DNA from 3 places in the Bacillus safensis genome. Region 3 is predicted to be linked to each of the others. Evidence: riboswitches for the same ligand, from Rfam matches in the RefSeq annotation. Region 3 holds a riboswitch; each other region holds the start of a gene.

Region 1 (3,279 bases), 1.5 Mb from region 3:
GAAAGCTTTCCAAAAATCGTCGTAAAAACAGCTGGTAAATCAGCTGAAAAGTTTGCCTCAGGATAAGCAATGGTCACCTCTGATTGATAAAGGCCATTTTCGGCTGGAACAGCCTTTTCTAATACTTTTTCAACTCGGCCTTTATGCTTTTGAAGCTGCTCCTTTTTGAGCTGCGGCAAATCCGTCCATGATCCAACTGTTAAACCAAGCGCGATCTGCTCCGCTTTTCGATTTATTTGTTCATCCTCTCGATGTGTTAATACGTATGTTGCCAGTAATTCACTCACTAGGAATCCCCTTTCGATTGCGTCATGCATATGTTCAATAAAAAAACCTCTTCAAGTGCTTCATGAGCGCCTTAAAGAGGTTGTTTCGTGTCATTCATCCGAAGAATCTTATCTCTCAGCGCTTGCTGCAAGAATTAGCACCGTGCTTCATGGAAGTCGGTTGCCGGGCTTCATTGGGCTAGTCCCTCTGCCTACTCTTGATAAGAATATTCAATTTTCTTAAATATTGCCTGAATTATCGCACCATTTTTTTATGTTGTCAATGGCTTTTTTTCAAACAGCTTCAAAGCAGCGATGCGCTGAGCGGCTTCTTGTAATCGCTCCTCACTTGTTAGAAGCCCTACTCTCACGTACCCTTCACCGTGAGCACCAAAGCCATTGCCTGGCGCAACAACAACATGTGCCTTCTCTAATAATAAGTCAGAAAAGGCTTCAGATGTATATCCTTCCGGCACCTTTAACCAAGCAAAAAATGAACCCTTTGGTGCACTGACTTCCCAGCCAATTTCTTTGCAGGCAGCCATCCACACATTCCGCCTTTTCTCATATCCATCATTTTGCACCTGCACGCACGTTTGATCGCTTAATAGCGCTTCCGCTGCTGCATCTTGAGTGGCTTTAAACAGCGAGACAAACAGATGATCCTGATAAAGCTCAATTGCTTCAATAGCAGATGAATTTCCGGCTGCAAATCCTACTCTCCACCCTGCCATATTGTACGTTTTAGATAATGTGTAAATTTCTATTCCCGTCTCTTTCGCTCCCTCTACTTGCAGAAAGCTGAGCGGCTTTTCTCCATCAAATCCAATGCCGCCATATGCAAAATCATGGACTACACATAGCTCGTGATCTTTCGCAAATGTAACGGTTTCTTCAAAAAATGAACGGCTTGCCGTAGCCCCCGTCGGATTGTTGGGGTAATTTAAGTACATTAATTTTGCCTTTTTCTTATCATCCTCAGGCAGCAAATCGTAGTCAGGTAAAAAATCATTTTTTTCAAGAAGTGGCATGGTTACCATATGCGCTCCAGCAAGCACAGCGCCTGACCAATAATCAGGATAGCCAGGATCAGGGACAAGAAGCGTATCACCCGGATTCAGCAGGCATTGCGGCAGCTCAACAAGCCCTGCTTTCCCGCCAAATAAAATCGCAATTTCCGTCTTTGGATCAAGTGTGACGCCATATTCTCTTTCATAAAAAGCGGCAGCAGCCTTTTTTAATTTCGCTGTTCCACGGAATGAGGAGTATTGATGATTTTCAGGGTTTGCTACCGCTTTCTGCATGGCTTTTACAATGTGCGGAGGAGTTGGCTGATCAGGATTTCCCTGCCCCAAATTAATGATATCTGCCCCTTCCTGCACTTTTTTCTGCACCTTTTGGACAAGGGACGCAAAAAATTGTTTCGGTAATTGTTTCAACACATCTGATTGCTGGAATTCCATTTCTTCACCTTCTATTCAAGTTACGTGACAATACAATCACTGTAATGGATTGTTTTATGAATTGTAAAGCAATTTTGAAAAAAGATTGACATGTAAAGCAACGCTCTGATAATATCTTGAATTAAGAAATGCAAACAGACACGAAACAATTACATATTGATTTCTCTTATCGAGAGTTGGGCGAGGGATTTGGCCTTTTGACCCCAACAGCAACCGACCGTTAATACCACTGTGAAGTGGGGCGCAGCAAGTAACGCGCCAAGACAATTGTCTTATAGGGCACGGTGCTAATTCCATCAGACGTATGTGCTGAGAGATAAGAGAGGCTTTGAGCATACACACCATCAAGCCTCTTTCTCTCAGGAGAAAGAGGCTTTTTTATATGATTTGGAGGGGAAGCAATTGGTTACACTTACGGCATCATATGAAGAACTAACAGAAAGCTCGGCAGTTGCACTCGCAATTAGACTTGGTTTGATCCAAGAAAGCAGTCATTTGACATGTACTGAAATTGGTGACGGGAATTTAAATTACGTCTTTCATATTTATGATCACAAACAAGAAAAAGGATTGATCATCAAGCAGGCCCTGCCTTATGCAAAGGTGGTTGGGGAGAGCTGGCCGCTTACATTAGACCGGGCAAGAATTGAAAGTGCCGCCCTGATCAAGCAGTCAGAATATGCGCCGCATCTCGTACCAGCAGTCTATTATTCAGATACAGCTCTTGCAGTGACAGCCATGGAGGATCTCTCTCACTTAGAAATCGTCAGAAAAGGGCTAATTGCCGGAAAACAATATCCGCATTTATCTGATCATGTTGGAGAATTTTTAGGAAAAACACTTTTTTACACATCTGACTTTGCTACAAATCCTAAAATCAAAAAACAATTTGTGAAGCAATTTACGAACCCTGACCTGTGTGATATTACAGAAAAACTCGTCTTCACAGACCCTTTCTTTGATAGTGAAACAAATGACTTCGAAGAAGAATTAAGAGAATCAGCAGAAGCGCTTTGGAAAGATCTTGAAGTGCAGGCCAAAGCAGCAGAATTGAAGCGTATCTTCCTAACATCAGCTGAAACGCTGGTTCATGGTGATCTTCATACAGGCAGTATTTTTGCAAATGAGACTGAAACGAAAATCATTGATCCAGAATTCGCGTTTTACGGTCCCTTTGGATTCGATATCGGCCACTTTATCGCCAATCTGTTCCTGAATGCTTTATCTCGCGAGAATGAACACGAGCAGCAGCACCTTTTTGACCATGTCGTCAATGTATGGGCAACCTTCAAAGAAGTGTTCACAAAAGCTTGGAAAGAGGACAGCATTGAAGCGTTTAGTGTATCGGACAGCTTTTTAGAAACAACCTTTGACCGGATTTTAAAAGAAGCGACAGGCTTTGCCGGCTGTGAGCTTGTCCGCCGAACAATCGGTCTTGCTCATGCCGCTGATCTTGATGCGATTCCATCACCAACTAGACGGATTCAGCAGAAAAAAGCAGCACTGACACTTGGAAAAACATTTATCAAACAATATCATACAGTGGAAAC
Region 2 (3,279 bases), 1.3 Mb from region 3:
TGGCGGCTTTCCTCATGAATTTTCACAAGCTGTTCCTCAGAATAAACAGGCTGTGAAATAAAATAATCAGCACCGTATTCGATTTTTTTCTCAAGACGTTTCACCGCTTTATCAATATGGCGCACATTTGGGTTAAACGCGCCAGCCACTGAAAAATTGGTCTTTTTGCCAAGGGGCTTTCCTGAGAAAGAAAGGCCTTCGTTAAACTGTTTGATGAGACGAATCAAATCAAAGGAGGTTAAATCATACACAGATGTTGCACCTGGGAAGTCTCCAATTTTAGATGGATCGCCTGTGATCGCTAAAATATCGGTTAATCCAAGGGTGTCGAGCCCCATTAAATGAGATTGAAGCCCAATCAAATTACGGTCGCGGCATGTGATATGAACAAGAGAACGCATATCGAGCTGCTGCTTTAATAATGCGCCGCAAGCGACATTGCTAATGCGCGGAGTCGCAAGAGAATTATCGGCTAACGTCAATGCATCAATGCCAGCATTCTTTAATTCATTTGCAGCAACGAGAAATTTTTCGAAGTTCAGCTTCTTCGGCGGATCAAGCTCTACGATAATCGATCGTTTTTTCACAGCCAGCTCATCAAGACCTGGCTCAGTGCGCTGATCTTGGATGGAAATGATTTCTTCTTTTAACACCTTCACTTCTTTTTCAGTGATCGGTGCTAAATCTTTGACCGCTTCAGCCATTGCGCTAATATGCTGAGGTGTTGTTCCGCAGCAGCCTCCGATAATACGTGCGCCCTGATTTCTAAATTCAAGTGCACTTTTTCGGAAATAATCGTTATCGGTATCATAGACGAGTCTGCCTGCTTCAAGTGAGGGGAGACTGCTGTTAGGATAGACAGATAAATGCGAATTTTCCAAAAGTGGAACGCCTTCAAGTGCCTGAATCATGTGATAAGGGCCCAGCCTGCAGTTGATGCCGACAACATCTGCACCAAGAGATGATAACTCAGATAAACCATCCTTCAGCGGGGTACCATCCTGCAAAACGCCTTGTTCATGCATTGAGACGTTCATGACAATCGGAAGAGTCGTTTCTTTGCGGGCAATTTGGAGAACAGCCTTCGCTTCTTCTATATCATAATATGTTTCAAGCAATAATCCGTCAGGCTCTTCATTTAATAGGATGTACAGCTGCTCTCTAAAGCTTCGTTTGATTTCTTCTATAGAGTAAGCATTTTTGTTAAACGTTCGAATGCCGCCAATTGTTCCGAGTACATAAGCAGAGCCTGCGGCTGCTTTTGCAATTTGTACCGCTTTTGTATTGATGCGTTTCGTTTCTTCCTCTAAGCCGTAGCGGGATAGTTTAATATAATTCGCACCGTATGTGTTCGTTTGGATGATGTCAGCGCCTGCCTGCACATATGCTTCGTGCACGCGTTTCACTTCATCCTCTTTCGATAAATTTAATTCTTCAAAGCAGCGGTCAATGCCGTAAGAGTATAAAAGTGTTCCCATCGCTCCGTCAGCTATCAGTACGCGGTTTTGTAAGTCTTGTAATAGGCCCATTGTATTCCTCCTTATTTCTATGTAACAAAAAAAGCCTTCTGATAAGAAGAAGACTTTTTGGCTGTATCGTAATTCTTCTCCTTATCTTCCAAGCAGTTGCTTGCTGGATTTAGCACCTTGGTCATAGAAAATAGATTTCTACTACACCGGTTGCTGAGGCTTCACAGGGCCAGTCCCTCTGCCTCTCTTGATAAGAAAGCAATATGAACATGTCAATGAATTGAACTTCCATCAACTGTAACGAAAAATGCAGAAATAATCAATGGAAAATTTGAAATTTATCGAAAATTTATAAATTGGACATCAATCGGCAAATCGGCCTTGCGCATAAGAGAAATCACCTCTTGTAAATCATCTTTATTTTTCCCTGTCACACGCACTTGGTCATCCTGAAATTGTGATTTCACTTTGATGCCTGACTGCTTGATAAGCGCGTTGATCTTTTTGGCGTTGTCTTGATCAATCCCGCTGATCAGCTTCGCACGCTGGCGTACTGTACCGCCTAGGGCATGCTCAGTTTTTCCGTAATCGATGTTTTTAGTTGGAACATTTCGTTTGATCAGCTTTGTCACAAGCACATCTTTTAACTGCTCAAGTTTGAAGTCATCATCAGAAATGAGGACAAGCTCTTCTTTTTCGAGAGAAATATCACTTTTACTTCCTTTAAAATCATAACGGTTTTTAATTTCTTTCAGTGCTGCTTGAACAGCGTTTTGCACTTCAGGCAGTTCAACTTTCGATACAATGTCAAATGAGCTTTCTTTTGCCATCACACATGACCTCCAAGTTTAGATATTGCGTCTATTTTATCATGCAAATAGCAGAAGAAGAAAACTTTATCAAAGAGTAAAGCCGCCAGCCGTATAAATCGTGTCCAGTTTGTCCACTTTAGCTAACAGAACTAGAGATGTTCATGCAGGAAGAAGTATAGTAGAATAGAGTGAATCAAAAGATGAACGAACGCTCTTTTATGGGCAGATAGGAAGGAAGAGAACATGAGACCAGGTGAGCAACTGACCTTGCAAATAGAGAATGAAATGGAATACGGCTACTTTTTGACAGACGGTGAAGATTCGGTCCTCTTACACCGCAGTGAAATGACAGAAGATATTGGTGACCGAGATGAAGTAGAGGTCTACTTATATGTAGATCATGAAGAAAGACTCGCTGCTACGATGAAAATACCTACAATTAACGCACATACATACGACTGGGTAGAAGTCGTGGACGTGGTAGAAGACATGGGCGCATTTGTTGATGTTGGGCTGTCAAAGGATGCACTTGTTGCAACAGAACACCTCCCGCCTTTTGAGGAAGCATGGCCGAAAAAAGGAGACAAACTCTACTGTATGCTGAAAGTCACAAGCTACGGCAGAATGTTCGCAAAACCAGCCACAGAAGACGTGATCAGTGAATTGTTCACAGAGGCACCAGAAACCTTAATGAACAAAGAAATCACTGGAACAATCTATCGTTTAATTGCGACAGGTTCTTTTATGCTGACAGATACAGGCGTGCGTGGGTTTATTCACCGCACGGAACGAAAGGAAGAGCCACGATTAGGATCGACCGTGACAGGACGCGTCATTGCAGTGAAAGAGGACGGAACGGTGAACGTTTCTCTGCTTCCTAGAAAACAGGATGCACTATCTGTCGATGCAGAAGAAATTTTAACCTATATGAGAACAAGAAACGGCGCCATGCCTTATGGGGACAAAAGTGATCCAGAGGATATCCGCGAAAGATTTCA
Region 3 (3,279 bases):
TCTGTTAAAGCGCTTTCCTTCTCTCTGCTGTCAGTTTGGCTCATGTCACCCCTTTTAAAAAAAGAAATAAAATCCAAATGCGTTATTAACTGATTAATCTGACAATTTAAAAACGAATGGTTTTCCTGTAAGATATTCTTTCAACCATACACCTTTTGACTAGTACATTGCAAGGGACATCGTCATATTTTAATCCTCTTTTTTTTAACCGATAAAGGAAGGAGAGAAGGGAAAGGAGCAAACAACAAGATGAAACGAGCGATACCAGGCATTTTACTCATTTTATTCATGACCGTCATCAGCTTTGGCTGTCAAGCGATGACAGATGAGGCTGGCGCTAAGCAAAGCACAGCCTATTACGTAGCGGTAAACGGAAGCGACAAAAACCCGGGAACAAAGCAAAAACCTTTCCGCACGCTGAAAAAAGCAGCAAGTATGGCGAAGGCTGGGGCAACCATTTACATGAGAGGCGGTACATACAAAGAAAAATTGATTGTCCGCCATTCAGGAACAAAGAAAGCACCCGTTGTCTTTCAAGCTTATGGAAAAGAAAAACCTGTGATTAGCGGGGCTTCCCTTAAAGGAAATCAAGCCGATGGCGGTCTTGTCACGATCGATCAAAAGAGCTACATCACCCTCAAAGGCCTGACTGTAGGACATCTTAAGACGAATAAAGAAGATTTAACACCAGTTGGTATTTTCATCAAAGGAAGCGGCAAAGGCGTCAAACTGCTTAATAACCGAGTGTATGATATTCAGACGAAACATGAAAATGGAAATGCACATGGAATTGCTGTCTATGGGACAAAAGCTCCAGCAGCGATTGAAGACATTGAAATCAAAGGAAATACCGTTGAAAAATTAAAGCTGGGCTTCAGTGAAGCGCTTGTGCTAAATGGGAACGTGAAAAAGTTCCGTGTGACACATAATACGGTCCGGCACACTGATAATATTGGCATTGATTTAATTGGATTTGAGAACGTGGCACCCTCTAAAAAGTATGATCAAGTCAGAAACGGTGTCGTCTCAAGAAACAAAGTATATGAGATTACGAGTGCAGGGAACCCGGCCTATGGCAGCGACATTTCTGCTGGCGGAATTTATGTCGATGGCGGAAAAGACATTGTGATCGATCATAACATCTCACATCACAATGACTTAGGGATTGAAGTCACAAGCGAACATAAAGGAAAAATGGCGGACCGCATCCGCATCGAACACAATCAAGTGTATTTGAACCGTTATACAGGCATTTCTATTGGCGGCTATGATAAGAAGCGTGGCGGTACAACCAATACGACGATCTCACATAATACTTTGTACAAAAATGACACAGCCGGTTTAGAAGGCGGTCAATTGCTGATGCAGTATCAAGCAGTGAACAATCGAATCACGAATAATATCATGACCGCTAGTGCCTCGCATTATTTAGTCGTGAATCTTTATCCAGTGAACCAAAAGAATACCTTCCAGAAGAACGTTTATGATGACCGCAAAGGTGCAAAAGCATCACAGTGGGTATGGCACGGGAAATGGCTGGAAGGCTACAAAACGTATCTCTCTAAAAGCGGTCAAGATAAAGGATCAGCACATCTTAACCCGCAATTTGTGAATGAGAAAAAATATGATTTCCGTCTGAAGAAATCATCACCTGCGAAGAAAATCATCGGAAACTGATGATATTTTAGAAAATTTCAAAAAAGTCATTGACATTGATGTGACATCACATTAAAGTAAAGAAGACATTTCAACGAAAACAAATTTCATAACGGATCTCTTATCAAGAGAGGCAGAGGGACTGGCCCTATGACGCCCGGCAACCGTTTCTATTTTAGAAATTGGTGCTAATTCCTGCAAAGCTGTTACAGCTTTGACAGATAAGAGAGGAAGACTTCCCGATACATGTTTCATGCAACGGTGATCAAGCCTCTCTTTCCAAGAGAGGCTTTTTTTCGTCTCTTTTTTCAAATCAAATGCCTGTTTTACAGGCGTATTTCCACTTTTTTACCTAGTTTTCCGATGTGAAAAATCAAAACAACTTGAGGAGGAACAGCAATGAAGCGTAAGCATTTTACATCATGTCTTGTCTTATTAACGGCATTAACCATCCTATTAACAGGCTGCGGCACTGGATCAAGTGCAGGCTCAAAGGCAAATACGAACGAAAAAGTCTCTTTTGACAATGTACCGAAGCGATTTGCAAAGGGACAGGGAGCAAAAATTAAAGTCATCCGCAAAATTGGAGGAGACGATCATACAGCTCAATTTTTAGCTGGAACCAAGGCAGAAGGTGAAGCACTCGGCTTTACGGTAGATGTCTACACCGCAAATGGAGATACAGCGAAGTTCCATGATGCCATCTCTCAGGCGCTTGAAGAAAATTATGACGGTTTTATCATCTCTCACGGGGACGACGAGGCGACAGTCGCTGATGTGAAAAAGATCACAGCGAAAGGCATTCCAGTTGTAGCGTTTGATTCGAATCCTAAGCTGAAGGACATCAAAGGGGTCACAGTGACGTCTCAAGATGACGAACAATTAGCGAAAAAATCATTAGATGCGCTCGTGTCTGATTTTAAAGGAAAAGCAAATATTGCGTACCTGTGGGTAGATGGATTCCCGCCAATGGTGAGACGAAATAAGGTCTATCAAGAAACGCTTAAACAACATTCAGGAATTAAGGAGCTTGACCGCTTTGGTATTGCCTCCTCTGATACGTCTGTTCAAACGCAAAATGCAGTAGCGGCCATGCTGAATAAGTATCCAAAGGGCAAGCTGGACGCTATTTTTGCCACATGGGATGCCTTTGCCATTGGGGCAGCAAGAGCGTTAAAAGAAGCAGGAAGAACAGAAGTGAAGATTTATGGGATTGATGTATCAAATGCGGATCTTCAAGCAATGACGGCGAAGGACAGTCCGTGGAAGTATACAGCAGCGGTTGATCCGAAGCTCATCGGCGCAGTCGACGTGAGGATTCTTGCGAAGAAAATAGCTGGTGAGAAAACACCGTCTTCCTATGACCTTGAGGCCTCTCTCATCTCGCAAAAGCAGCTTCAACAAGCAGGAAAAGCCATTAACATGGTCAATCTTGCAGACGAAGTGAAGGGATTCGGTTCATCGACTGCTTTTGAGGAAGATTGGATGAAGACTTTGAAGAAGCATTATGCAAAATAAACGACGTGCACTCTCTTTTCATAGAGGGTGTTTCGTTTTTCAGATGATATCAAGAGAAGGAGGACACCTATGACAGCGCCGCTTGTTCGTATGAAGAATATTTCA

What was found. A riboswitch is a leader RNA that binds a small molecule or an ion and turns the genes downstream of it on or off. The one in region 3 is predicted to bind S-adenosylmethionine.
Region 1: another riboswitch for S-adenosylmethionine. It lies ahead of mtnK (S-methyl-5-thioribose kinase); the one in region 3 lies ahead of AAYR28_RS17755 (sugar ABC transporter substrate-binding protein).
Region 2: another riboswitch for S-adenosylmethionine. It lies ahead of AAYR28_RS05265 (bifunctional homocysteine S-methyltransferase/methylenetetrahydrofolate reductase); the one in region 3 lies ahead of AAYR28_RS17755 (sugar ABC transporter substrate-binding protein).

Annotation. Positions count from the first base shown of each region.
Region 1 is NZ_CP154909.1:1,254,773-1,258,051, reverse strand. It holds gene mtnW (2,3-diketo-5-methylthiopentyl-1-phosphate enolase) at 1-287, opposite strand, end outside; SAM riboswitch class I at 393-494, opposite strand; gene AAYR28_RS06385 (pyridoxal phosphate-dependent aminotransferase) at 539-1,729, opposite strand; SAM riboswitch class I at 1,894-2,051, shown strand; gene mtnK (S-methyl-5-thioribose kinase) at 2,132-3,279, shown strand, end outside.
Region 2 is NZ_CP154909.1:1,052,213-1,055,491, forward strand. It holds gene AAYR28_RS05265 (bifunctional homocysteine S-methyltransferase/methylenetetrahydrofolate reductase) at 1-1,529, opposite strand, end outside; SAM riboswitch class I at 1,608-1,726, opposite strand; gene AAYR28_RS05270 (YajQ family cyclic di-GMP-binding protein) at 1,808-2,299, opposite strand; gene AAYR28_RS05275 (CvfB family protein) at 2,525-3,279, shown strand, end outside.
Region 3 is NZ_CP154909.1:3,443,876-3,447,154, reverse strand. It holds gene AAYR28_RS17760 (right-handed parallel beta-helix repeat-containing protein) at 250-1,677, shown strand; SAM riboswitch class I at 1,775-1,884, shown strand; gene AAYR28_RS17755 (sugar ABC transporter substrate-binding protein) at 2,056-3,174, shown strand; gene AAYR28_RS17750 (sugar ABC transporter ATP-binding protein) at 3,244-3,279, shown strand, end outside.